DNA from 2 places in the Cupriavidus sp. FW305-3-2-15-C-LB2 genome. Region 1 is predicted to be linked to the other one. Evidence: predicted binding sites of a transcription regulator. Region 1 holds the regulator's gene; the other holds the start of a gene.
What was found. Region 1 encodes LexA, which represses DNA repair genes until DNA is damaged. Its sites were predicted from a motif close to ACTGTATNNNNATACAGT; they were not measured.
Positions count from the first base shown of each region.

Region 2: AC3WRR_RS15350 (ATP-dependent helicase) is a predicted target of LexA. The motif match lies at 6,748-6,765, and genes of this name have one in related genera.

Region 1 covers NZ_JBYSZW010000064.1:16,364-28,222, reverse strand. The annotation lists gene AC3WRR_RS31645 (hypothetical protein) at 42-224, opposite strand; gene AC3WRR_RS31640 (hypothetical protein) at 221-502, opposite strand; gene AC3WRR_RS31635 (hypothetical protein) at 489-671, shown strand; gene AC3WRR_RS31630 (DUF2188 domain-containing protein) at 927-1,127, opposite strand; gene AC3WRR_RS31625 (DUF2188 domain-containing protein) at 1,330-1,572, opposite strand; gene AC3WRR_RS31620 (hypothetical protein) at 2,103-2,453, shown strand; gene AC3WRR_RS31615 (hypothetical protein) at 2,954-3,301, shown strand; gene AC3WRR_RS31610 (hypothetical protein) at 3,341-3,511, opposite strand; gene lexA (transcriptional repressor LexA) at 3,622-4,275, opposite strand; gene AC3WRR_RS31600 (asparaginase) at 4,531-5,523, shown strand; gene rpsF (30S ribosomal protein S6) at 5,658-6,032, shown strand; gene priB (primosomal replication protein N) at 6,110-6,409, shown strand; gene rpsR (30S ribosomal protein S18) at 6,413-6,691, shown strand; gene rplI (50S ribosomal protein L9) at 6,724-7,176, shown strand; gene AC3WRR_RS31575 (replicative DNA helicase) at 7,337-8,728, shown strand; gene AC3WRR_RS31570 (DUF47 domain-containing protein) at 8,920-9,546, shown strand; gene AC3WRR_RS31565 (inorganic phosphate transporter) at 9,560-10,567, shown strand; gene AC3WRR_RS31560 (C40 family peptidase) at 10,628-11,305, opposite strand; gene AC3WRR_RS31555 (hypothetical protein) at 11,353-11,814, opposite strand.
Region 2 covers NZ_JBYSZW010000018.1:49,858-61,716, forward strand. The annotation lists gene nagE (N-acetylglucosamine-specific PTS transporter subunit IIBC) at 1-43, opposite strand, end outside; gene ptsP (phosphoenolpyruvate--protein phosphotransferase) at 101-2,653, opposite strand; gene AC3WRR_RS15320 (GntR family transcriptional regulator) at 3,046-3,768, shown strand; gene AC3WRR_RS15325 (hypothetical protein) at 3,750-3,938, opposite strand; gene AC3WRR_RS15330 (LysE family transporter) at 4,017-4,664, opposite strand; gene AC3WRR_RS15335 (hypothetical protein) at 4,747-5,349, opposite strand; gene AC3WRR_RS15340 (SoxW family protein) at 5,504-6,007, shown strand; gene AC3WRR_RS15345 (TlpA disulfide reductase family protein) at 6,119-6,655, shown strand; gene AC3WRR_RS15350 (ATP-dependent helicase) at 6,815-8,914, shown strand; gene AC3WRR_RS15355 (class I SAM-dependent rRNA methyltransferase) at 8,934-10,130, opposite strand; gene AC3WRR_RS15360 (YbeD family protein) at 10,244-10,549, opposite strand; gene AC3WRR_RS15365 (D-alanyl-D-alanine carboxypeptidase family protein) at 10,611-11,810, opposite strand.

The DNA.
Region 1 (11,859 bases):
TCCCCACGGCGCCACTGGTGCCGTTTCTGTTTTCTGCTCCCTTATTCTGTTGCTGCTGCCCGTTTGACCTTGCGCCGATCGTAGTGACGGTGGGTGGTCGATGGGTTGGCGTGTGCCGCGAAGTCGTAGGCGTCGGCGGACCTGCGCTCGAGCTTCGTGGTGATCGCTGCGGGGCGGATGTCCATGGCGGCGAAGTGGACCTCGTATGCCTTCAGGGTTGTCATGCTGCCTCCCTAGCGGCGAGCATGGCGTCGGCCTCGATGTAGCGGAGGCGGGCACGCGCATCAGCCCAGAAGATCGCGTTGGCTAGCGGGTGGGCGGCGTAGTCAGGCATGGCGCGGCCGAGCAGTTGCTCCGCATAGCGGACGCCGATTTCATCGCCAACGACAACCTTCGCGGCGAAGTAGTCGCGAAGGGTCATGCCGCCAACTATCTCGTTCGGGTAGTCCCTGTTGAACGACATGGGAAATGCCGAGCCGCCGTTGTCGATGTCGGTACTCACCCGCCGCCGCATGCCGACGCGCCAGGACATCGCCCTGGTGCAGAACACGCAAGCCGACATCCTGGATCTCTGGTCGCGCGGCCTGGCCGAGCGCGACAAGGGCATTCAGGACCGGGCGGCAGCCTGGCTGAATAGCTGGAACGAAAAGAACCCGAATCACCCATCCTGATCAACGGGCGCCAGTTGCAGAGCCGCGTCAAGCAGATGGCGACGCCGAGCGCAGATCGGATGTTGAAAGGGGCGCCGAAGGGTCTGCGCGGCCGGCTGGCCGGCGAGTTCGCTGCTGGCCGCCCCGCGAAGGAGGGGAGTGATGAAGCGCTACTTCTGAAACGTGCTGATCGCCGTCGACCAACTCGGCAACGCGCTAGCCGCCGGCGACCCAGACGAGACGATCAGGCGTTTCTTCCCAGCAAGCATGCCGGCGCTATTCTTCGTCGCGCTCTGGATTGGTTCCATCGACCCGGCTCAAGTACCGGTGCATTGTCCCGTCTAGCCTGTGAACGTAGAGATCGACGCGTTCGGCACAGGCGGCTGTCCAGCCGGCATGGACGGCGTCCGCTTTCGTAGTGAACGGGACATTCGGACTGCCGTCTCGACAGATGTCCCAATGGCCGAGATGCGGCATGATGTGAACGTGTCGCATTTTGGGACCCCGCATCAGTATGCAATTCGAGTCTAGGGCCTACACATGAGCAATCCATGTTGGACAGGTGCTCAATCGGGCCTGTCTGGCAAAAGAAAAGCCCTCGATCAGGGTGGCGAGGGCCCGAAGTGGAGGCAGGCGTGTCGCAGGACCGCCCGCTTAGAATCCAACTGAGGGCATGACCTTAATCGGCATCACGGATGCAAGTGAGCGCGCTCGCGTCGCAATCGCGAAAATCGATCTCACTTGGCTCGTTTTCCAGGCCATGGATCGTGAGGACGGCATCCTGCGCCATTGCCATTTGAACGCCTGCGGCAATCGCTGCGCCGCGGGAGGGATAGGTTACACGCGTGCCGCTTGGATCATCGGTTTCTACGGCCCATCGGGATTCTTCGGTCAGCACAACCTGGACGGTATTGACAGACATTAATGCACCTCCTTGGTTGGGGCATGTCTTCGTTGTAGGTGCGATGAGTCGAACTCGATGTCGGGCAACCTCCTACCTTCGTGGATGGAGATGGCAAATAGCTGGTCAGAGGCGCATTCGTGTCAGGAAAGCGCGCTATACGTTGTGCAAAACCGCCGATCCGTGCAAAAAAGCCCTCGGTCGGGTCGAGAGATCGAAGGGAGGGTGTATTCGAGCCGTCGGCAGGCGCCGGTGCCAACATGGCGTTCCTGTTCTCAGAGGCCTATGCTTAACTCAGTCTTCTGCACGCTAACCGCGATGAAGCGCCACGTTTCTCACCTACCCGGCCACCCAGAACTCCCCGTGCACGGCGCGCGCTATTACTTCGCGCTGGTTGCTGGGCTGCTCATTCTGGGCGGGCTGTACCTCGCCGTCGCAGTGTAGCGAGCTCGATGCATTGCAGTCAAAGCGCAGGAACAAGCGGTCCCACGCCTGTCGTGGATGTCCCGGTTGCCTCTGCAGTTTGGGGCGATGCTCAGCGGGAGCGAAAAATGCAAGCGATATTCGCCAGAGGCTACACGCAACGGCCCGTGATAGTCGTGGCCCGAGAATACGCGGTTGACGGTATTCAAGTTGACGTGGGAGATCTAGTGACCGTTCGCGTCCTTGATCAGGATGTCGAGTTTGGCATCCGCCTATCCGGTCCCGGGGACGGCGTGGACAGCTGGCGGGGCACGATTTTTCATATTGCGCGCGGTGAAGAGGCGCTTACGTATGCAGAAGGGCTTGAGCTTGACGACATCGTGGATGTCTCGCGCGCGGAGATGGCCGAGATCATTAAGCACAACGACGATTCCCGATCTGTTTCGGCTCGCTCGATCCCGGATGGCGGCGTGGTGTAAGCCATGACGCCGGCGGTCTCCGGCACGCTTTAGATCACTGCTTCTTTCCGCCAGATCTCGGCCACAGTGGTCATCCCCTCCTTGCTCCGCCATGCAAAAATCATGCAAAAAAGCCGCGTACAAGGCGGGCTACGGAAAGTTTGCGCCGGTGGTGGTCGGGTATGTCTCGGGGGTTGCTGCAGGCAAGGGGCGCCGTTTGCGGGCCAAAAATTGAGGTGGCGCATGGGGCTCGCACGGGTTACAATTTTTCCCACGGCACCCGTAGAAGCCGCATGAATGCTTGTGAAAAATTGAGCGTTCATGGGGAAAAAAACGAGGCCGAAAGCGTTGATTCCAAAGGGGAAAATGGCGATTGATGCCGGGATTGAGATTCCTGTCGTCGTGGGTTCGAGTCCCATCAGCCACCCCAAAGCATTTCCCAGAACGGCGCCTCGCGAGGGCGCCGTTCTGCATTTCCCAGGGGCGGTATGTCTGTTCGAGCGGCAGCGGTTGGCGTAGCGATGGCAGCCATGGTGGCAGGGTGTGCCACCGGCACTTCTGAAAAGGACATTCGCGCGCGTGCGCCGATGCGCTTGTTCACGCCCGCCAAGATGGGTGAGGTTGCGAAATGCCTGCGCAACAATCTGGGCGATGACGCCGCGGTCGTCAACTATCCGGCGAAGAGCCAGACCGAGATCCGCATCGGCCAGACCACGTCTGGCGGTGAATACCAATACGCCTATCTGATTTCGCTGACGGCGAAGCCGGATGGTACGGCGCTGGAGCTGCGCAAGAGCGATACGTGGTTCCCGCAGCTGACGCCGACGGAGCTGGAAGCCGAAGCCAAGGCGTGTGCGCCGCGTAGCTGAGGGCGGCGCCCGCAGCTGCTCGGAGACAGCCGGCAGATTTCAGGCGGCCAGCTTTTCGGCGGTTTCGAGTTCAAGCATGCGGCAGATCGCCGCCATGCTGCCGACCATGGTGCGGCGCTGCGTACCCTGGTAGACGCGTACGCCCTTGCTCTGGCGGAACGGCACGGGCTTGACCGGGCGACGGGCGGCGACTTGGTGGATTTGCGGCATGGTGGCACCTCTTTTAGGCAAAGCGGGGTCAACACCCGGCAAGCCGGGCGGCGTCTGCAAAGCAATGGAAGCGGGTGGGCCCGCGCAGGCGGTTGGCCTGCGGTGCCCGGCTAGAAGCCGGAAGATCGGATCAGCCCGACGGCGATGCCTTCCAGCGAGAACTCCTCGCCAGGCTCCACGATGATGTTGGTGAAGTCCGGGTTTTCTGCGATCAGTTCGATATGGCCACCGCGCCGCTGCAGGCGCTTGACGGTCACGTCATCACCCAGGCGCGCCACCACGATCTTGCCGTTGGCGGCTTCGCTGGCGCGGCGCACGGCCAGCAGGTCGCCGTCGAGGATGCCGGCATCGCGCATGCTCAGGCCGCGCACTCGCAGCAGGTAATCGGGGCGTTCGTCGAAGACCGAGGCGTCGACCTGGTACTGGCGGTCGATATGCTCGGCGGCGAGTATCGGGCTGCCGGCAGCAACGCGGCCCACCAGCGGCAGCGTCAACTGCATCACGCCGGCCATCGGCAACGAAAACTGGTCGGGCATTTCCGAATCGCTGCGTGCCACCTTCAGGCGGATGCCGCGTGAAGCGCCCGGGGTCAGTTCGATCACGCCCTTGCGTGCCAGCGCCCTCAGGTGTTCTTCCGCGGCATTGGGCGAGGAGAAGCCAAACTCTGCGGCGATTTCGGCGCGCGTGGGCGGAAAGCCGGTGCGGCGGATCGTGTTGCGGATCAGATCGAAAATCTGCTGCTGCCGGGGTGTCAGGGTCGCCATGGGATCGCCGTTCCGTGCGGGGTCGCGGGGTTTCGGGTAAGAGGATCGGTCGATCCTTTATCCTGCATCCGTCTGACCGGGCACTGTATGTTTAAACAGTATGCTGTGATTTTATACAGTATCGGCCTGAGCGCAAGCAGAATTTTTGGGGCGTGTCTCATGGACGGAATGCGGATCACCGGCGAGAGCCGCGGCGAGGCGGGGCGCGCCCGTTACAATCGCCATTCCTGCCTTTCCACTTTCTTTGCGCGCTCCATGACCCAATTGCCTCGCATCGTCGTACTGGCCACCGGCGGCACCATTGCTGGCGCGGCCGGAAACTCTGCCAGCAGCGCACGCTACCAGGCGGCGACCGTGCCGGTGTCGTCGTTGCTGGCAGCGGTGCCCGCGCTGCAGTCGGCGGCTCGCATCGAGGCCGAGCAGGTGGCCCAGGTCGACAGCAAGGACATGACCTTCACGCTCTGGCAAACGCTGGCGGCGCGGGTTGAGCACTGGTCCGCGCAGCCCGACGTGGCTGGCATCGTGATCACCCACGGCACCGATACGCTGGAAGAAACTGCGATGGCGCTGCACCTGACGCAATCGTGTCCGGTGCCCGTGGTGATGACAGCGGCAATGCGGCCGTCGACGTCGCTGTCGGCCGATGGGCCGCTGAACCTGCTGGATGCGGTGCGCGTGGCCGCTCATCCCGATGCGCGCGGCAAGGGTGTGCTGGTGGTGCTGAACCAGCAGATCCACGCTGCGCGGGATGTGGCCAAGGCCCACACATCGGCGGTGGATGCCTTTGTCTCGGCCTGCGGGCCGCTGGGTTTCGTGCAGGACGACTACGTGCGCTTCGCCCGCGCGCCACGCGCGGCCTGGGTGATCGGGCCGATGCCGGCGGCGTGGCCGATGGTGGAGATCGTGGCGAGCTACGCGCAGCCGGGCAGGGTGGCAGTGGATGCGCTGGTCCGCGCGGGTGTAGCCGGGCTGGTGGTGGCTGCCGCCGGCAATGGCTCGGTGCATGAGGTGCTGGCCGGGGCGCTGGCCGATGCCGCTGCCGCGGGGGTGGCCGTGGTGCGCAGTTCCCGCACCGGGGCCGGCCATGTGGCGATTCCGCGCCAGCTCAGCCCGACGGATGGAGCTTTTGTTTCCGCAACGGACCTCAATCCCTATAAGGCGCGCGTGCTGCTGGCCCTGGCGCTGGCAGCCGACTCAGGCCTGGCGCGGGATCCGGCAAGGCTGCAGGCCGTGTTTGCCAACGCCTGATTTGCCTGTGTACTGATTTGCCTGTGTAATCAGCGGCTTGCGCACTTGCCGCCATGCGCGCTATAATGTAAGGCTATTCAACCTTGCCACACCGGACTCGTGACGCCCGGGTGGCTAATCCAAAAGGAGCGTCAATGCGTCATTACGAAATCGTCTTCATCGTCCATCCGGACCAGAGCGAACAAGTGCCGGCCATGATCGAGCGCTACAAGCAGCTCGTGACCTCGCAGAACGGCAACGTTCACCGCGTGGAAGACTGGGGCCGTCGCCAGATGGCTTACATGATCCAGAAGCTGGCCAAGGCTCACTACGTTTGCCTGAACATCGAATGCGGCAAGGAAACGCTGGCTGAACTGGAACACGCGTTCAAGTTCAACGACGCCGTCCTGCGCCACCTGATCGTGCAGACCAAGAAGGCCGAGACCGCACCTTCGCCGATGATGAAGGAAGTGCAGCGCGAAGAAGCCCGCAAGGCCGCGCAAACGACCACCGAAGGCCAGGCCGCCTGAGTGCGGACTGCGGTGCGCGCCATGGCTGACAGCGTCGGCCACGGCAGCATGGATTGCAACCAGCAAGAGGTCCCGCGTTGAACCAGCTTCGGCTTGCCGCCACCCTGGCGGAACGCGATGCCCTGCGCTATACCCCGGCCGGGGTCCCCGTCGTGAACTGCATCCTGCAGTACAGCGGCGAGGCCGTCGAGGCGCAAACGCCGCGGCAGGTCGAGTTTGCAATCTCAGCGATGGGGGTCGGACAGGTTGGCCAGCGTCTGGAGCGCTTACCGCTCGGCACGCTGCTCGACTGCGAAGGATTCCTGGCCCGCAGGCACCGCAACAGCAAGGCTCTCGTCTTTCACATCACTGGATGTAAAGCATTCGAAAAGGATTGAATCATGGCATTCGTCAAACGTGACAACAAGAACAAGAAGCGCTTCCAGCAACAGAACCCGCTGTTCAAGCGCAAGCGCTTCTGCCGCTTCACCGTGGCTGGCGTGGAACAGATCGACTACAAGGATCTGGACACCCTGAAGGACTTCATCGGCGACAACGGCAAGATCACGCCCGCCCGCCTGACCGGTACCAAGGCTCACTATCAGCGTCAGCTGGATACGGCCATCAAGCGTGCGCGTTTCCTCGCGCTGATGCCGTACACCGACCTGCACAAGAACTGATCAGGCCATAGGTCCGTTAAGGAGAGAATACGATGCAAATTATTCTGCTGGAAAAAGTCATCAACCTGGGCAACCTGGGTGACATCGTCAAGGTGAAGGACGGTTACGCCCGTAACTTCCTGATCCCGGGCAAGAAGGCCCGCCGTGCTACGCAAACCGCGATCGCCGAATTCGAAGTCAAGCGCGCCGAGCTGGAAAAGGCCGCTGCCGAGAAGCTGGCCGCCGCGCAAGCCGAAGGCGAGAAGCTGAGCGGCCTGAGCGTCCAGATCAGCCAGAAGTCGGGTGTGGACGGCCGCCTGTTCGGTTCCGTGACCAATGCCGACATCGCTGAAGCCCTGGCTGGCCAAGGCTTCAAGCTGGAAAAGGCCCAGGTTCGCATGCCGAACGGTCCGCTGAAGATGGTGGGCGACCACCCGGTCAGCGTTGCGCTGCACACGGACGTCGTGGTCGACGTGACCGTGTCGGTCGTGGGTGAGAGCGTCTAAGGACGTGCCGCCTTGCCGGCGCGCTGCGCCGGCTGAAGCACCGCAAGCAAAAAAGGCAGGAGCCCCGGCTCCTGCCTTTTTTTGTTGCCCGCTTGTCTTTGCCTGCCCGGTCGCCAAATGTCCGGCGAAGTGCGTCCTCCCGCCGTTATAATGCCTCCCCATGAACGCGCCCGTCGCCGACCCCCAACTCGAGAACCTCAAAGTCCCGCCGCATTCCATCGAAGCCGAGCAATCGGTGCTGGGTGGCCTGCTGCTGGACAACGCCGCCTGGGACCGCATTGCGGACTTCATTTCCGAGGCGGATTTCTATCGTTTTGACCACCGGATGATCTTCCAGAGCATCGCCCGGTTGATCTCGGCCACCAAGCCGGCCGACGTGATCACGGTCTATGAAATGCTGCAGGTCGCCGGCAAGGCCGAGGAGGTGGGCGGGCTGGCCTACCTGAATTCGCTGGCGCAGAACACGCCCAGCGCGGCCAATATCCGCCGCTACGCGGAGATCGTGCGTGAGCGCTCGGTGCTGCGCAAGCTGGTGACGGCGGCCGACGATATCGCCTCGGCCGCGTTCGCGCCCAAGGGCCGCGAGGTGCGCGAGCTGCTGGATGAGGCCGAGTCCAAGGTTTTTGCGATTGCCGAAGAAGGCTCGCGCGGCCAGAAGGGTTTCCAGGAAATCCAGCCGCTGCTGACCCAGGTGGTCGAGCGCATCGACGAGCTGTACCACCGCGATTCCACCACCGACGTCACCGGCGTGCCGACCGGCTTCATCGACCTGGACAAGATGACCAGCGGCATGCAGCCGGGCGACCTGATCATCGTGGCCGGCCGCCCGTCGATGGGCAAGACCGCGTTCTCGCTGAACATCGGCGAGCATGTGGCAGTGGAGCAGGGCCTGCCGGTGGCAGTGTTCTCGATGGAAATGGCGGGCACCCAGCTGGCCATGCGTATGCTCGGCTCGGTAGGCCGCCTCGACCAGCACCGGCTGCGCACTGGCCGCCTGCTGGATGAAGACTGGCCGCGGCTGACGCATGCGATCCAGCGCATGAACGACACCCAGCTGTTCATCGACGAAACCCCGGCGCTGAACCCGATGGAGCTGCGTGCCCGTTCGCGGCGCCTGGCGCGCCAGTGCGGGCAGCTTGGCCTGATCATCATCGATTACCTCCAGCTGATGTCAGGTTCGGGCGGCGGCGAGAACCGCGCCACGGAGATTTCAGAAATCTCCCGTTCGCTCAAGGGTCTGGCCAAGGAACTCAACTGTCCGGTGATTGCACTGTCGCAGCTGAACCGAAGCCTGGAACAGCGTCCCAACAAGCGTCCGGTGATGTCCGACCTGCGCGAATCCGGCGCTATCGAACAGGATGCCGACGTGATCCTGTTCATCTACCGCGACGAAGTCTATAACGCAGACTCCCAGGACAAGGGCACGGCCGAGATCATTATCGGCAAGCAGCGTAACGGCCCGATCGGCACGGTGCGCCTGACCTTCCTGGGCCAGTTCACCAAGTTCGACAACTTCAGCGGCGGCCCGGCTTTCTTCGACAACGATACCTGACGAAGTCAAGCCAGCCTGCAATCGTCCGTGCGGCGCCGTCTTGTTTGCGCCAAATTCGCGGGCAATGTCCCAGTAACCCTGTAAAATATTGCGCTTTGATGACAGTCGCCACCCGCGACTGTCATGCAACGCGTCCGCTCAATCCTGCAACACAATCAGCAGCGTCACCACGCTGCCACAAGGAACATTCCATGTTCGGCCGATTCATGCCCACGGAGGGCAAGTTCTTCGAATATTTCAACCAGCATGCCGACTGCGCGGTGACCGCCGCCCATGAGCTCCAGGCACTGGTCAACGACTTGCCCAACGCCGAGGCCCATGCCCGCCGCGTCCAGGCCACTGAAAAGAAGGCCGACCGGATCACGCACGACACCATCGACCTGCTGCACAAGACCTTCATCACGCCGCTGGATCGCGACGAGATCCACAAGCTCATCACGACCATGGACGACATCCTGGATCTGATGGAAGACGTGGCCGAGACTATCTCGCTGTACGACGTGACCAACCTGACCGACGAAGCGCTGCGCCTGGCGGCCATCTGCGTGCAGTGCTGCGACCAGGTCAAGATCGCGGTGGGCCTGCTCGAGGACATGGGCAATGCCAGCACCATCCTGAAGACCGCCCAGCAGATCGACCAGCTTGAATCTGAAGCCGACCGCGTGATGCGCTCGGCGATGTCCAAGCTGTTCCGCGACGAGACCGACGTCAAGCGCCTGATCAAGCTGAAGGCCATCTACGAACAGCTCGAGACGATCACCGACAAGTGCGAGGACGTCGCCAACATCATCGAAGGCATCGTCCTGGAAAACGCCTGAGGCGGCAATCGGCATGCAGACCATACAAATGAGCCTGTGGGTGATCGCCTTGCTGGTGGCGCTCGCGCTGCTGTTCGACTTCATGAACGGCTTCCACGACGCGGCCAACTCGATCGCCACGGTGGTGTCCACCGGCGTGCTCAAGCCGCACCATGCGGTGGCAATGGCGGCGATGTGCAACGTCGTCGCAATCTTTGTCTTTCACCTGAAGGTGGCGGCCACGGTGGGGACCGGCACCATCGACGTCAATATCGTCGACCACTACGTGATATTCGGGGCCCTGGTCGGGGCGATCGCCTGGAACGTCATCACCTGGTATTACGGCATCCCGTCGTCGTCGTCGCATGCGCTGATCGGCGGGCTGGTGGGTGCGGCGGTGGCCAAGGCCGGCACGGGCGCGCTGGTGGGCAGCGGCCTGCTGAAGACCGTGGCGTTCATCCTGGTCTCGCCGTTGCTGGGCTTCCTGCTCGGTTCGCTGATGATGGTGATGGTGGGCTGGACCTTCTTCCGCACGCCGCCGTCGCGGGTGGACCGCTGGTTCCGCCGGCTGCAGCTGGTTTCGGCCTCGCTGTACAGCCTGGGCCACGGCGGCAATGACGCGCAGAAGACCATCGGCATCATCTGGATGCTGCTGATTGCCAGCGGCCATGTGGTCGCCGGCGGCCAGCCGCCGACCTGGGTGATCGTCAGCTGCTACGTGGCCATCGGCATGGGCACGCTGTTCGGCGGCTGGCGGATCGTGCGCACCATGGGCCAGAAGATCACCAAGCTCAAGCCGGTCGGCGGCTTCTGCGCCGAGACGGGCGGGGCGATTACGCTGTTCTTTGCCTCGGCGCTGGGCGTGCCGGTATCGACCACGCATACCATCACCGGCGCCATCGTCGGCGTCGGCTCGGCGCAGAAGATGTCGGCGGTGCGCTGGGGCGTGGCCGGCAATATCGTCTGGGCCTGGGTGCTGACGATCCCGGCGTCGGCCTTCATGGCGGCGATCGCATGGTGGATCGGGCGGCATATCCTGTAAGGCAGGGGCCGCCGTACCAACAAGAAGCCAGGCTGATGCCTGGCTTTTTGTTTGGGCGCTTCACTGGTTGGCGAAGGCCGCGATGGGATCGTCGTCTACCCCAAGCGGTGCCGGGGCCGGCGCGGGCTCAGGCAGCGGTGGCGCGGCCGGGGCTGCCACCGGCGCGGGCGGCTGGTTGACCGCCGCGACCACGCGGCGCGCGCCGTTGTAGCGCGAGGCCCAGTAAGGCTTGCCCATGTCTTCGAGACGGACCGTGCCGCCGGACGACGGTGCATGGACAAAGCGGTTCTGTCCGACGTAGATGCCCACGTGCGAATTGGCGCGGCCGGTGGTGTTGAAGAACACCAGGTCGCCGGATGCCACTTCGCTGCGGTCCAGCGAGCTGCCGCGGACGCCCATCGCCTCGGTGGTGCGCGGCAGGTTTACATTGGCCGCGCGCGACACCACGTAGCGCACCAGCCCGCTGCAGTCGAAGCCGGAGTCCGGTGTATTGCCGCCGTAGCGATAGGGTGTGCCGACCAGGGACATCGCCTGGATCGAAATCTCTTCCAGTCCGGCGCTGGGATCGATCATGGGCTTGCCCGGCGTGCGCGGCAGGCCGGCGTGGCGCGAAGGCGGGGAACTGGCGCAGGCTGCCAGCAGCAGGGCGGTGGCGCAGAGCAGCGGCAGCCGGACCTGGGCAAGCAGGCCCTGCGCACGCAATGGATGGGTAGGGATTCGGGTACGGCGCAATGGCATCCTGGGTTTCCGGTCGCCGGCCTGCCGGCGCACCGGAAGCCTTGCCGCTACCAGCGTAGCTGGGCGTTGCGCGTACCGGTGCTGACCTTGATGGACTTGGCCTGGCCCTTGTAACTGGCCTCGATATTGTAGCTGCCTTCGGGCGCACGTATCAGGCAGCGCGGGCCGGCGGCGCGGAAGCTGGCGACTTCCTGCCCGTCGCGCATCAGCCTGACCGCCACGTCCGACAGGAATTCACCGTTCGCACCCTGGGTGAACAGGATGCCCATGTTGAAGTCCTTTTCCTTCGCGGCCAGCGCCTGGCGCTCGTCCTCGGCGACACCGCCGCAGACGTAGCTGACCGGGCCCATGGTGCGGATCACCATTTCTTCGGCGGCGGCATGGGCCGGGCGCCAGCTGGCGGCCAGCGCCATGCCGGCGGCTGCCAGCATGGCCAGTGCAAGGCGCTGCCTGTGCTGGCTGCGGGCGACGGCAGGCGCATGCCCGCCGGGCAGATGCTGGGTATTCATCGACGCCTCCAGTGGGGATGCGGGGCAACGGCAAACATGGGGCCA
Region 2 (11,859 bases), on a different contig from region 1:
TGGCGCCCAGGCGTTGCACCCTGGGCAGCAGGTCCATCTTCATTGGCGTTCTCCGAATCTGTGCGCGCGTGGCGCGTATTGGGTTGTGGTCGACCGGCGCTTATGCCGGCCAGTAGCGGCGGCACGCGTCGCGCACCGCAGCGGCTGACGGCAGCCGCAACAATTCGCCTGCGCGCTGCCGGCAATCGGCATGCGAGAGCGCGCGCACGCGCGCCTTGACGCCCGGCACCAGCCCGGCGTCGACTGACAACTCGGTCACGCCCAGCCCGACCAGCACCGGCACGGCCAGCGGGTCGCCCGCCAGCGCGCCGCACACGCCTACCCAGCGCCCGTGGCGCGCGGCGCCCTCGGTGGTGGCGGCGATCATGCGCAGCACCGCGGGATGCAGGCCATCCATGCGTGCCGCCAGCTCCGGCTGGCAGCGGTCAATGGCCAGGGTGTACTGGGTCAGGTCGTTGGTGCCGATCGAGAAGAAATCGGCGTGCTCGGCCAGCTGGTCGGCCAGCAGCGCGGCGGAAGGGACTTCGATCATCACGCCGACCTCGATCTCGGGATCGGTACCGGCTTCGGCCGCCAGCGCACGGATGCGTTCGCGCCAGGCCAGCAGTTCGCCGACCTCGCTGACCATCGGCAGCAGGATGCGCAGCGGCCCGCTCGCGCGCACTGCAAGCAGGCCGCGCAGCTGGTCGTCCAGCAGTTGCGGGCGCACCTGCGCCAGGCGCACGCCGCGCAGGCCCAGGGCGGGGTTGTCTTCGGCAGGCAGGTGCAGCCAGGCGGCGTCCTTGTCGGCGCCGATATCAAGCGTGCGCACGATCGCGCTGCGGCCCTGCAGGGCATCGGCAATGGCCTGGCAGCTGGCGGTGTGGTCCGCCGCCGCGGGGGCTGCGTCGCCGTGCAGGAACAGCAGTTCGGTGCGCAGCAAGCCGACCGCGTCGGCACCATGCGCCACGGCATTGCGGGCGTCGTCGAGGCTGCCGATATTCGCGGCCACCTCAATAGGCACGCCGTCGCGGGTGCTGGCCGCGGCGTGCGCGGCGCGCAGGTCGGCCTCGCGCTGCTGCGCGCGCAGCCTGACGGCGCTGGCGGCGGCGGCCAGCAAATGCGCATCGGGGCAGGCGTGCAGGCGGGCGCTGTCGCCGTCGGCGATGACCGGCGTGCCGTCCTGCAGGCGCTCCAGCGCGCTGCCCAGAGCCACCAGGCAAGGGATGCCGAGCTGACGCGCGATGATGGCCGCGTGCGAGGTCGGGCCGCCGCGCGCCATCACCAGTGCGGCAACCCGGGTGCGGTCCAGTCCGGTCAGGTCGGACGGCGTGAATTCCCCGGCGGCCAGCACGATGACATCGCCGTCGGCGGCCGGTGCGAGCAGCTGGACCGGGACACTGCCTGCCGGGGCCAGCGCACGCAGCACGCGCTTGCCCAGGTCCAGCAGGTCGGCAGCGCGTTCGGCCATGCGGCGGTCGGCCATCGCGGACAGCATGGCGGCTTCGGCCCGGGTGGCCTCGCGCCAGGCAAAGCCCGCGCTCTTGCCGGCGGCGATCATGGTCTCGGCCGCGGCCTGCAGTGCCGGGTCTTCCAGCAGCGCGCGATGCATGGCGAAGATGCCGGCCTCGGCGCCGGCGCGGCGTGCGGTGGCGGCTTCGCTCTCATGCGCCAGCTGGGCGTCGATGGCCGCCAGCGCGGCGCGCAGGGCCTCGCGCTCGGCAGCAATGCCCTGGCCGGCCTCGGCCGGCTCCGGCGTGGTCTCGCGCCACCAGTGCAGCGTGCCGATCGCGATGCCGGGGGCGGCAGCCACGCCGGGGATGCCATCCGCCGGCAGGCCGGCGCCCGGCCCAGGCTGCGCAATCGGTGCGGCCACCGTGGGCACGGGTTCTTCTTCGCCCACGCCGGCGCGCTGCAGTTCGTATGCGACCGCATCAAGCGCGGCACCGGCATCGCGGCCGGTCGCCACCAGCTCGACCGCGGCGCCCTCGTCGGCGGCCAGGCCCAGCAGCGCCACCAGGCTGGCCAGGCTCGCCTGCCGGCCGCCGTAGTGCAATGCGACGGCGGCGTCCAGGCCGCGCGCGGCTTCGCGCGCCCGTGCCGCGGGCCGCGCGTGCAAGCCGCCAGGGCAGGCCAGCGTGACCGTGCGCCGCTGTTCGGCTGCACTCGCGTGGTCTTCCTGCGCGGGCGCCGCGGCACCCGCGGCACGCACCTGCAGCAGCACCGTGCGGCCCGCCTCGGCCTGCGCCGCGCCGGTCCTGCCGGCGACCGTGAAGGCATCGCCATTGGCGATTGCCATCACCGTCACCAGGCTCGACGCCTGCTGCGCGACACGGTCGACATCGAAACGGATCAGCGCATCCCCCTGGCGCACGGCAGCGCCCTGCGCCACGCAAGGCGCAAAGCCTTCGCCGCGCAGCGACACCGTATCGATGCCGACATGGAGCAGCACCTGCGCCCCGCACGGAGCCTGCAGCGTCAGGGCGTGGCCGGTGGCGGCCAGGTGGACGATGGTGCCGTCGCAAGGCGCCACCAGCGTGTCGCTCAGGGGGTCGATGGCCAGGCCGTCGCCGAACATGCCGTCGGCAAAGACCGGGTCCGGCACGGCCGCGAGGGGAAGCAGCACTCCGCTCACCGGAGCCCGCAGCAACAGGGTTTCGCTCGTCTCAGCCATTTTGCTTCCAGAAGTCGCGGCGGCCGGTGCAGAAATGCGACGGCGCCAGGGTCAGGCGAAAGATAGACGGCAACCGACAATAAAAATACCAGTGAAAACCACTACAACAATATTGTATCTAAGTGGCATCTTTATTGAGGCAAGGCAAAACAGTCCTTGGATGGTCCTCACATTCGCCTTAATCACCATAACCCACGGAGATAGGTAAGATTTTTCCAAATCACAGCAGCATTTTCCGATGCCATAATCAGCAGAACCATTTCAATACCAATTGACGTAAAGCGAAGCGATGGCGATGTTATCGCCCAGATGACGCAATGCCGCCCCATGGACGTCAAATGTCCTAAAGTGGTATCATCACCTCCACACTCTGGTACCTACGAGGATTCGCAATGGATCAACGGCTGCAGGCTCTCAAGCCGGACGAAGCGGAGGCGACGCCGATCTACCTGCAAGTGGCGCGCAGGCTGGCCGCGGCCATCCAGGCCGGCCAATGGCGGGTGGGCGACGCGCTGCCGTCCGAGCGCACGCTGGTGGATTCACTGGAGATTTCACGCGTCACGGCGCGGCGCGCGCTGCAGGTGCTGGCAGAGGAAGGCGCGATCACGCGCAGCCGCGGCGCGGGCACCTTTGTCGCGCCGCGCCCTGAGCAGAAGGCGGCGCGGCTGGACAACTTCAGCGAGCTGGCGCGCCGGCGCGGCATGACGCCGGCCAGCGAACTGGTGGCGTTCGAACGCCGCCGCGCCACGCCCCAGGAGGCTGCGGCGCTGGCGCTGCAGGAAGGGGAAGAGATTGTCAGCCTGACCCGCCTGCGCAAGGCCGACGGGCAGGTCTTCTGGATGGATGTCACCACGCTGGCACTGGCCGTGCTGCCCGACGCCAGCGCCATCGGCGAATCGCTGTACGCCTACCTGGAGCGGATCGGCAAGCCGGTGCTGCGCGTCACCGAAAGGCTGCGCGCGATCGTCGCCGGCGAAGCACTGGCCGCGCGCCTGCAGATCGCGCCCGGCGAGCCGCTGCTGCATATCCTGCGCACCGGCTACACCCATGGCGACCAGCCGGTCGAACTGACCGACGGCTACTGCCTGAACGATTTCTACGAGCTGAAGCAGTAGTGCCCGGCACGCCCGGCAACCGGCGGCTCGACCGGGGGCGGGGTCGGATCTTCCTCTGGCGGCAACGGCAAGTCCGGGGGGATGCCCGGCGGCCCGGGCTCTTCGACCGGGGGCACGGTATGGCGCGGCTGCAGGCGCGCACCGGCGTGGGGGTTCGGCAAGGCGGGCATGCGGGGTCTCCGTGGCCGGGTTTCCTCCTCATTGAAGCAAACCCGGCCGGTGCGCGCCAGTATTGATGCAGACGCCGCTCAGGCGTGTTGCCGGCGCACGAAGAACAGCGCCGCGCCCACCGCCATCAGCACGCTGCCAAAGAAGCGGTTCTGCCAGCGCACCGCGCGCGCATTACGGAACAGCCCCTGCATGCGCGACGCCAGCAGCGCATAGCCATGCATCACCACCAGGTCCACGCAGCACATGGTGGCCGCCAGGATCGCCAGCTGCAGCGCAAGCGGCCGGTTGGGATCGATGAACTGCGGCAGCACCGCGACCATGAAGATGATGCCCTTGGGGTTGGTCACATTGGTCAGCAGGCCGGTGGCAAAGCGCCGGCGCCGGCTCATCACCGCTACGCGCACGGGGGCGGTGCTGCCACCCTGGTCCGCCCCGCTCTCTACCTGCGCGCGCCATTGCTGCACGCCGAGGTAGATCAGGTACAGCGCGCCTATCGTCTTGACCACCATGAAGGCCTGCTCCGAGGCCAGCAGCAGCGCGCCCAGGCCGCCGCCCGCCACCAGCAGCACGATCACCAGCCCGGCCTGCAGGCCAAAGATGGTGGTGGTGGTCCTGCGCAGCCCGTACGAGAGCCCATGGCTCATCGACAGCACCGCGCCCGACCCCGGCGACACGGCGATCACCCAGCACGCGGCGAAAAAAGCCAACCATACTTCCCAACGCATCCCACTCTCCTTTGACGACAACCATGCCGGGGCCACGCTCCCGCAGCCACGGCACCAACAATCTTTCCTGCGACGCGGCGCGTCAGAACGGGTGGAAGCCGCCCAGGAACTGCTCCACCTGCTCGGCCTGGCGCGCGTCGCGCGCGGCATCGCCCGATTCCAGCACCACCGCCTGGTACGCGCGCGTACCCACCGCCACCAGGCGCGCCGTCAGCCGGCGCGGCGACTGGTCCTGCGGCGACACCCCGCTGGCCTGCACTTCCACGCCGGCAAGCGGGCGGCCCGGACGGTCGGCGCTCATCACGGTGACGGGCCGCGCGCGCGGCTCGCCCGACGGCGTGCCGAGGTTGGCCAGCAGGCCGGCCTGCATCGCCGCCAGCGCCTCGCGCCGCAGCGCTTCGTCATCGGCGGGCAGCGTCACCACGCCCACGGCGAACAGCGTGTCGTCGACGCGCGCAGCTTCCATCGTCATCGGCAGCTTGCGCCCGGCAATGGTCACGTCGCGCGCGGCGCTGGTGGGCTTGCCCGGATAGAGCGCGGCGTAGGCGCCCTCGCCGGACTGGATGGTGCGCCAGTCATAGCGCGGTGAACAGGCGCACAGGGCGAATGCCAGCACGGCGGCACAGCACAGCAGCGGGCGGCGGACAGCGGCAGGAAAGCTCGGCGGGGGCGGCACAAGACGCATCGGGAATCCATGGGGGACGGCGCGCGCAGGCTGCGGGCGGCGCTGGCGGACGCCATCGCCTGCGGGCGGAAACCGGTATTATCCCGAAAGCGGCGCTCCAGTGCTTGCTGCGCCGCTCCCGCTCCCGCTACCGCCCTGCCCCCACGTTCCAGCCATGCCTGCCGCCCTCATTGCCCGCCACGCCTTCGCCATAGCCAGCCTGCGCTGGGTGGCCGCGGGTGCGTTGCTGGCAGCCGCGGCCGGCATGCCCGCAGCCGCGGCCAGCCCCGCCCACCTGCCGCCGGCCACCGACCTGGCCGCCCACGGCACCGAGGCCGCGCGCCGCGGCGAGCCGCTGGTGGTGCTGGTGTCGATGCCGGGCTGCAGCTATTGCGACGCGGTGCGCCGCAACTACCTGGGCCCGCAGGCCGCCGCCGGCGAGATTGCCGTGCGCGAGCTCGACATGACAGCCGACACCCCGCTGCGCGACGCCGACGGCAGCCTGACCACCGCGCGCGCGTGGGCCCGGGCGCACCAGGTGCGGGTGGCGCCCACGGTGCTGTTCCTGGACCGCCAGGGCCGCGCCGCCGCCGGCCCGCTGCGCGGCATGCAGCCGGATTTCTACGGCGCCTACCTGGAACAGGCGCTGGACCAGGCACGCGCCACCGTCCGGCGCTGAATCGATCGGGACGCTTGCGGCGGATTGCCGCAGCCCGGCCCCGCGCAGCGCGCGAACGCCTGCGGCATTAGAATGTCCCATTACTGACCGAACCTGCCTGACCCGGATTCCATGACCACTGCTGCCCCTGCCACCAAATCCTCCCGCAAGCCCTGGCCCATCGTCGCGGCCGTGGTCGTGCTCGCGCTGCTGGGCTGGTTCGGCTACCGCGCGCTGGCGCCGGCCAATACGGCCCCGGCGGCCACCTTCACGCTGCTGTCGGGCGAGAAGGTCAGCACCGCCGACCTCAAGGGCAAGGTCTATATGATCAACTTCTGGGCCACCAGCTGCGCCACCTGCGTCAAGGAAATGCCTGACATGGTCCGCACCTATGAGCAGTTCAAGGGCAAGGGGCTGGAATTCGTCGCCGTGGCGATGAACTACGACCCGCCCATGTATGTAATGAACTACGCCAGGACGCGCGGCCTGCCGTTCAAGGTGGCGATGGATTCCGACGGCACCGCGGCCAGGGCCTTCGGCAATGTGCAGCTGACGCCGACCACCTTCGTGGTCGACAAGGACGGCCGCATCCTGAAGCGCTATGTGGGCGAGCCCGAGTGGGATGCGCTGCACAAGCTGCTGGATGGCGCGCTGGCAAAGTCCGCGTAACGCTCCCGCGGCAACCGCAGCGAAAAGGTGCTCATCGAGCACCTTTTTCTGTTTTTACGCACGATCGCCAGGGCAGCAGGTTGCGCGACATCCCTGTATGGATATACAGTTGGCGCCAGCCTTTTTCTGAGTTTTCCGAGCCTTCCCCGAGCCCCGCCTGTGACTTTGGACCTAGCCCCCGCCGCCGACCTCGCTGCCCCTGGAGCCGATGATGTCCCCGCCTACCTGTCCCGGCTCAACCCGGAGCAGCGCGCCGCGGTGGAACACGGCAGCGACGCGCCGCTGCTGATCATCGCCGGCGCCGGCTCGGGCAAGACCAATACGCTGGCGCACCGGGTCGCGCACCTGGTGCTGGCCGGCGCCGATCCGCGACGCATCCTGCTGCTGACGTTCTCGCGCCGCGCCGCGGCGGAGATGGGACGGCGCGTCGAGCGCATCGTCGACCAGGCGCTCGGCACCCAGACCGGCGCGGGGCGCGCGGCGCTGCAGTGGTCCGGCACCTTCCACGCCATCGGCGCGCGCCTGCTGCGCGAATACGCCGAGACCCTGGGCCTGTCGCCCGCCTTCACCATCAGCGACCGCGGCGATGCCGCCGACCTGATGCACGTGGTGCGCCACGACCTGGGCCTGTCGGAGACCGCCAGCCGCTTCCCGAAGAAGGAAACCTGCCTGGCGATCTACTCGCGCGTGGTCAACACCCAGGCGCCGCTGGAAGACGTGCTCAAGCAGCAGTTCCCGCGCTACGCGATGTGGGCGGATGCGCTGCGCACCCTGTTCGCCGGCTATGTCGAGGCCAAGCAGAAGCAGCATGTGCTGGACTATGACGACCTGCTGCTGTACTGGGCGCAGGCCATGGCCGAGCCCACCATCGCGCAGGACATGGGCGCGCGCTTCGACCACGTGCTGGTCGACGAATACCAGGACACCAATGCGCTGCAGGCGTCGATCCTGCTGGCCATGCGGCCGGACGGCCGCGGCCTGACCGTGGTGGGAGACGACGCGCAGTCGATCTACGCCTTCCGCGGCGCCACCGTGCGCAATATCCTGGACTTCCCGGCGCAGTTCACGCCGGCCGCGCAGCAGGTCACGCTGTCGCAGAACTACCGCTCGACGCAGCCGATCCTGCAGGCCGCCAACGCCGTGATCGGGCTGGCGGCCGAGCGCTATACCAAGGACCTGTGGTCCGAGCGCGCCTCGGCCGAAAAGCCCGGCGTGATCGTGGTCAACGATGAGGCCGACCAGGCCCGCTACGTGGTCGAGCAGGTGCTGGCGCGGCGCGAGGCCGGCCTGACGCTGATGGCACAGGCGGTGCTGTTCCGCGCCGCCGACCACAGCGCGCAGGTAGAGATCGAGCTGGCCCGGCGCAATATCCCGTTCGTGAAGTTCGGCGGGCTGAAATTCCTGGAATCGACCCACGTCAAGGACGCGCTGGCGGTGGTGCGCTGGCTGGAGAACCCGCGCGACCGCATGGCGGGCTTCCGCACGCTGCAGCTGCTGCCCGGCATCGGCCCCAAGACCGCGGCGCGCGTGCTCGATGCGCTGGCGCTGGCCACCGAGCCCTTGTTCGCGCTGGAGCAATTCGAGCCGCCGCCGGCCGCAGCGCCCGCCTGGGCCGACCTGCTGGCGCTGGCGCGCGCGCTGATGGCGCCCACCTCGCCGTGGCCGTCGGAGTTCGAGCAAGTGCTGGCCTGGTACGCGCCGCACCTGGAGCGCCTGCACGACGATGCCGCCGCGCGCCAGGCCGACCTGCAGCAGCTGGAGCGCATCGCCGCCACCTACGGCGCGCGCGAGCGCTTCCTGACCGAACTGACGCTGGACCCGCCCAGCGCCTCCAGCGACGAATCCGGCGTGCCCTCGCGCGACGAGGACTACCTGATCCTGTCGACCATCCACTCGGCCAAGGGCCAGGAATGGAAGGCGGTGTACGTGCTCAATGCGGTCGACGGCTGCATGCCGAGCGACCTGGCGACCGGCACCACCGAAGAGATCGAGGAAGAACGGCGGCTGCTCTATGTGGCAATGACGCGGGCCAGGGACCACCTGGACATCGTGGTGCCGCAGCGCTTCTACGTGCACCAGCAGGTGGGCTTCGGCGACCGGCATGTGTATGCGTCGCGCACGCGCTTCCTGCCCAACCGCGTGATGCCCAACTTCTACAGCCGCTCGTGGCCACCCCCGCCGATGCCGGGCGAAGGGCCGGCCAGACCCGCGCTGGCGCCGGTGGACCTGGCCAGCCGGATGCGGAATATGTGGCGCTGACCAGCGCCACACATCCGTCTTACGCTACCTTCTCCAGCAGCAAACCCTTGAGGTACTCGCCTTCCGGGAACGCCGCCAGCATCGGGTGATCCGTGCCGGCCGACAGCCGCCGCAGGATGCGTGCATCGGCGCGCGCATCGGTCACCGCGCCCGCCACGATCTTCTGGAACAGCTCCATGCTGATCGCGCCCGAGCACGAGTAGGTGAACAGCAGCCCGCCCGGGCGCAGCAGCTGCATGCCGACCAGGTTGATTTCCTTGTAGGCGCGCGCGGCGCGGTCGATATGCTGCGCCGACGGGGCGAACTTGGGCGGGTCCAGCACGATCAGGTCGAACTGGCGGCCCTCGGCGCGGAATTCACGCAGGGTCTTGAACACGTCGGCATCGAGCCAGGTGGCGCGCTCGGGTTCGAAGCCGTTGAGCGTGACATTGCCCGCGGCGATCTTCAGCGCCTCGCCCGACGAATCGATCGAGGTCACCGAGGTGGCGCCGCCGCGCAGCGCCGCCAGCGAGAAGCCGCCGGTATAGCAGAAGCAGTTCAGCACCTCGCGCCCGCCGGCCAGGTCGCCCACCAGCTTGCGGTTGTCGCGCTGGTCGACATAGAAGCCGGTCTTGTGGCCGTTGCGCACGTCGACGTAGTAGCGCACGCCGTGCTCGGTGACCGACAGCGCCGGATCCGGCTCGGCGCCGGCCAGCACCCCGGTCACCAGCTCCAGGCCTTCGCGCTGGCGCACGGCGGCGTCGGAACGCTCATAGACGTTGGGGCAGCCGGTTTCCTTGACCAGTGCCTGCACGATCGCGGTCTTCCAGTGTTCCACGCCGGCCGAATTGAACTGGCACACCAGCTGGCCCTTATCACCGTTGCCGTAGTAGTCGACGATCAGGCCGGGCAGCCGGTCGGATTCGCCGAAGATCAGCCGCACTGCGTCGCTGTCCTTCACCCATTGGCGCCGGTAGGCAACGGCCGCGGCCACGCGGCGCTTGAACAGGGCGTGGTCGACCGGCTCGTTTTCATCGAAGGTCCACGCGCGCGCGCGGATCTGCGACTCGGGGCTGTAGGCGGCCTTGGCCAGGAAGCGGCCGTCGGCGGCGCGCACGATCACGGTCGCGCCCGGCTCGCAGCGCCCTTCGGTCGTGGCAATGCCGGTGGCGTAGATCCACGGGTGGCGGCGCAGCAGGGATTTTTCCTTGCCGGGTTTCAGGGTGATGGTGTTCATGTTGGTATGGGGAAACTGCAGACCACCAGCAATTGAAACTGGCGCGAACGCATCAAGGCGACTCCCCTCTCCCGCGCGCGGGAGAGGGGAGAAAACAATGCGGGAAGGACAGGTTAGAGGACGACCTTCACCATCGGATGCGAAGTCAGCGCCCGATACAAGTCGTCGAGCTGCTCGCGGCTGGTGACCCACACCGTCACGGTCAGGCCCAGGTAGTTGCCGCCGCTGGAGGGGCGCATTTCCATCTTGCCGGCGTGGAAGTCGGGATCGAACTCCTGCACCAGCGTGACGATGGCCTCGGCAAAGCCGTCCTGCATCGCGCCCATCACCTTGATGGGAAAGTGGCTGGGGTATTCGATCAGCGACTGCTCCGGCGGGATGTCGCCCGGCTTGTTGCTGCCTTGCTTGTCGGTTGTCATGTCGGATTCTCCGGCACGAAACCGGCGCGCCGCATGGCGCGCCGGCTTACGCGCATTCAGGTCACTTGCGCTTGAACCACAGGCGGATGGTGTCCCACAGGCGGCCGAAGAAGCCGGCCTCGGGCACTTCTTCCAGCGCCACCACCGGGAACTCCGCCACCTTGTTGGTGCCGTCCATCAGCTTGACCATGCCCACCTGCTGGCCTGCCGAGATCGGCGCGATCAGCAGTTCCTGGCGCTCCAGCACCGGCTTGAGGCGTCCGCCGGTGCCCTTGGGCACGGTGACGAAGGTCTCGTTCTGCACGCCGATCTTGACCGTGCCGCTCTTGCCCTTGTAGATGTCCGGCGTGGCCAGCACCTGGCCCTTGTCGTACAGGCGCAGCGTATCGAAGAACTGGAAGCCGTAGTTGAGGATCTTCAGGCTTTCCTGGGTGCGCACCTGTTCGGTGGTGGTGCCGATCACGATCGAGATCAGGCGGCGCGAGCCGTCCGGCACGTTGGCCAGCGGCCGCTTGGCCGACGAGATCAGGCAGTAGCCGGCGGACTTGGTGTGGCCAGTCTTGACACCGTCCACGGTCGGGTCGATGTACAGCAGGCGGTTGCGGTTGGGCTGCCTGATCTTGTTATAGGTGAACTCCTTCTGCGAGTACATGGCGTAGTACTCGGGAAAGTCCTTGATCAGGCGCGTGGTCAGCGTGGCCAGGTCGACCGCGGTGGTGTAGTGGTTCGGGTCGGGAATGCCGTCGGTGTTGGTGAAGTGGGTGTTCTTCATGCCCATGCGCTGGGCCTCGCGGTTCATCATCGCGACGAAGCCCTCTTCCGAGCCGCCCACGGCTTCGGCCAGCGCCAGCGCGGCGTCGTTGCCCGACTGCACGATCAGGCCCAGCAGCAGGTCCTGCACGGTGACCGGCTTGTTGGGCTCGATGAACATGCGCGACTCGTCGCTTTTGACCTTGAGCACCACGCTGGTCGGCACCACCGCCTGGTCCAGCGTCAGGCGCTTTTCCTTGAGTGCCTCGAACGCCAGGTAGGCCGTCATCAGCTTGGTCAGCGAGGCCGGCTCGATGCGCGCATCGGCATTCTGCGACGCCAGGGCCTGGCCGCTGGTCACGTCATACAGCATCCACGACTTGGCTGCGACTTGCGGCATCGGCACGCCCTGCGCCAGGACGGCGGCAGGCGCGGCGGCCAGCACGATGGCGGCGGCGATGGCGGCGGGAGCAAAAGCGGACGAAAGGCGTGTCGTGGCTCGATTCAGCATGTTTCTGTTTTCCGACAGTAAGAAGGTGGCGCGGGGATGGTCCGGGTGG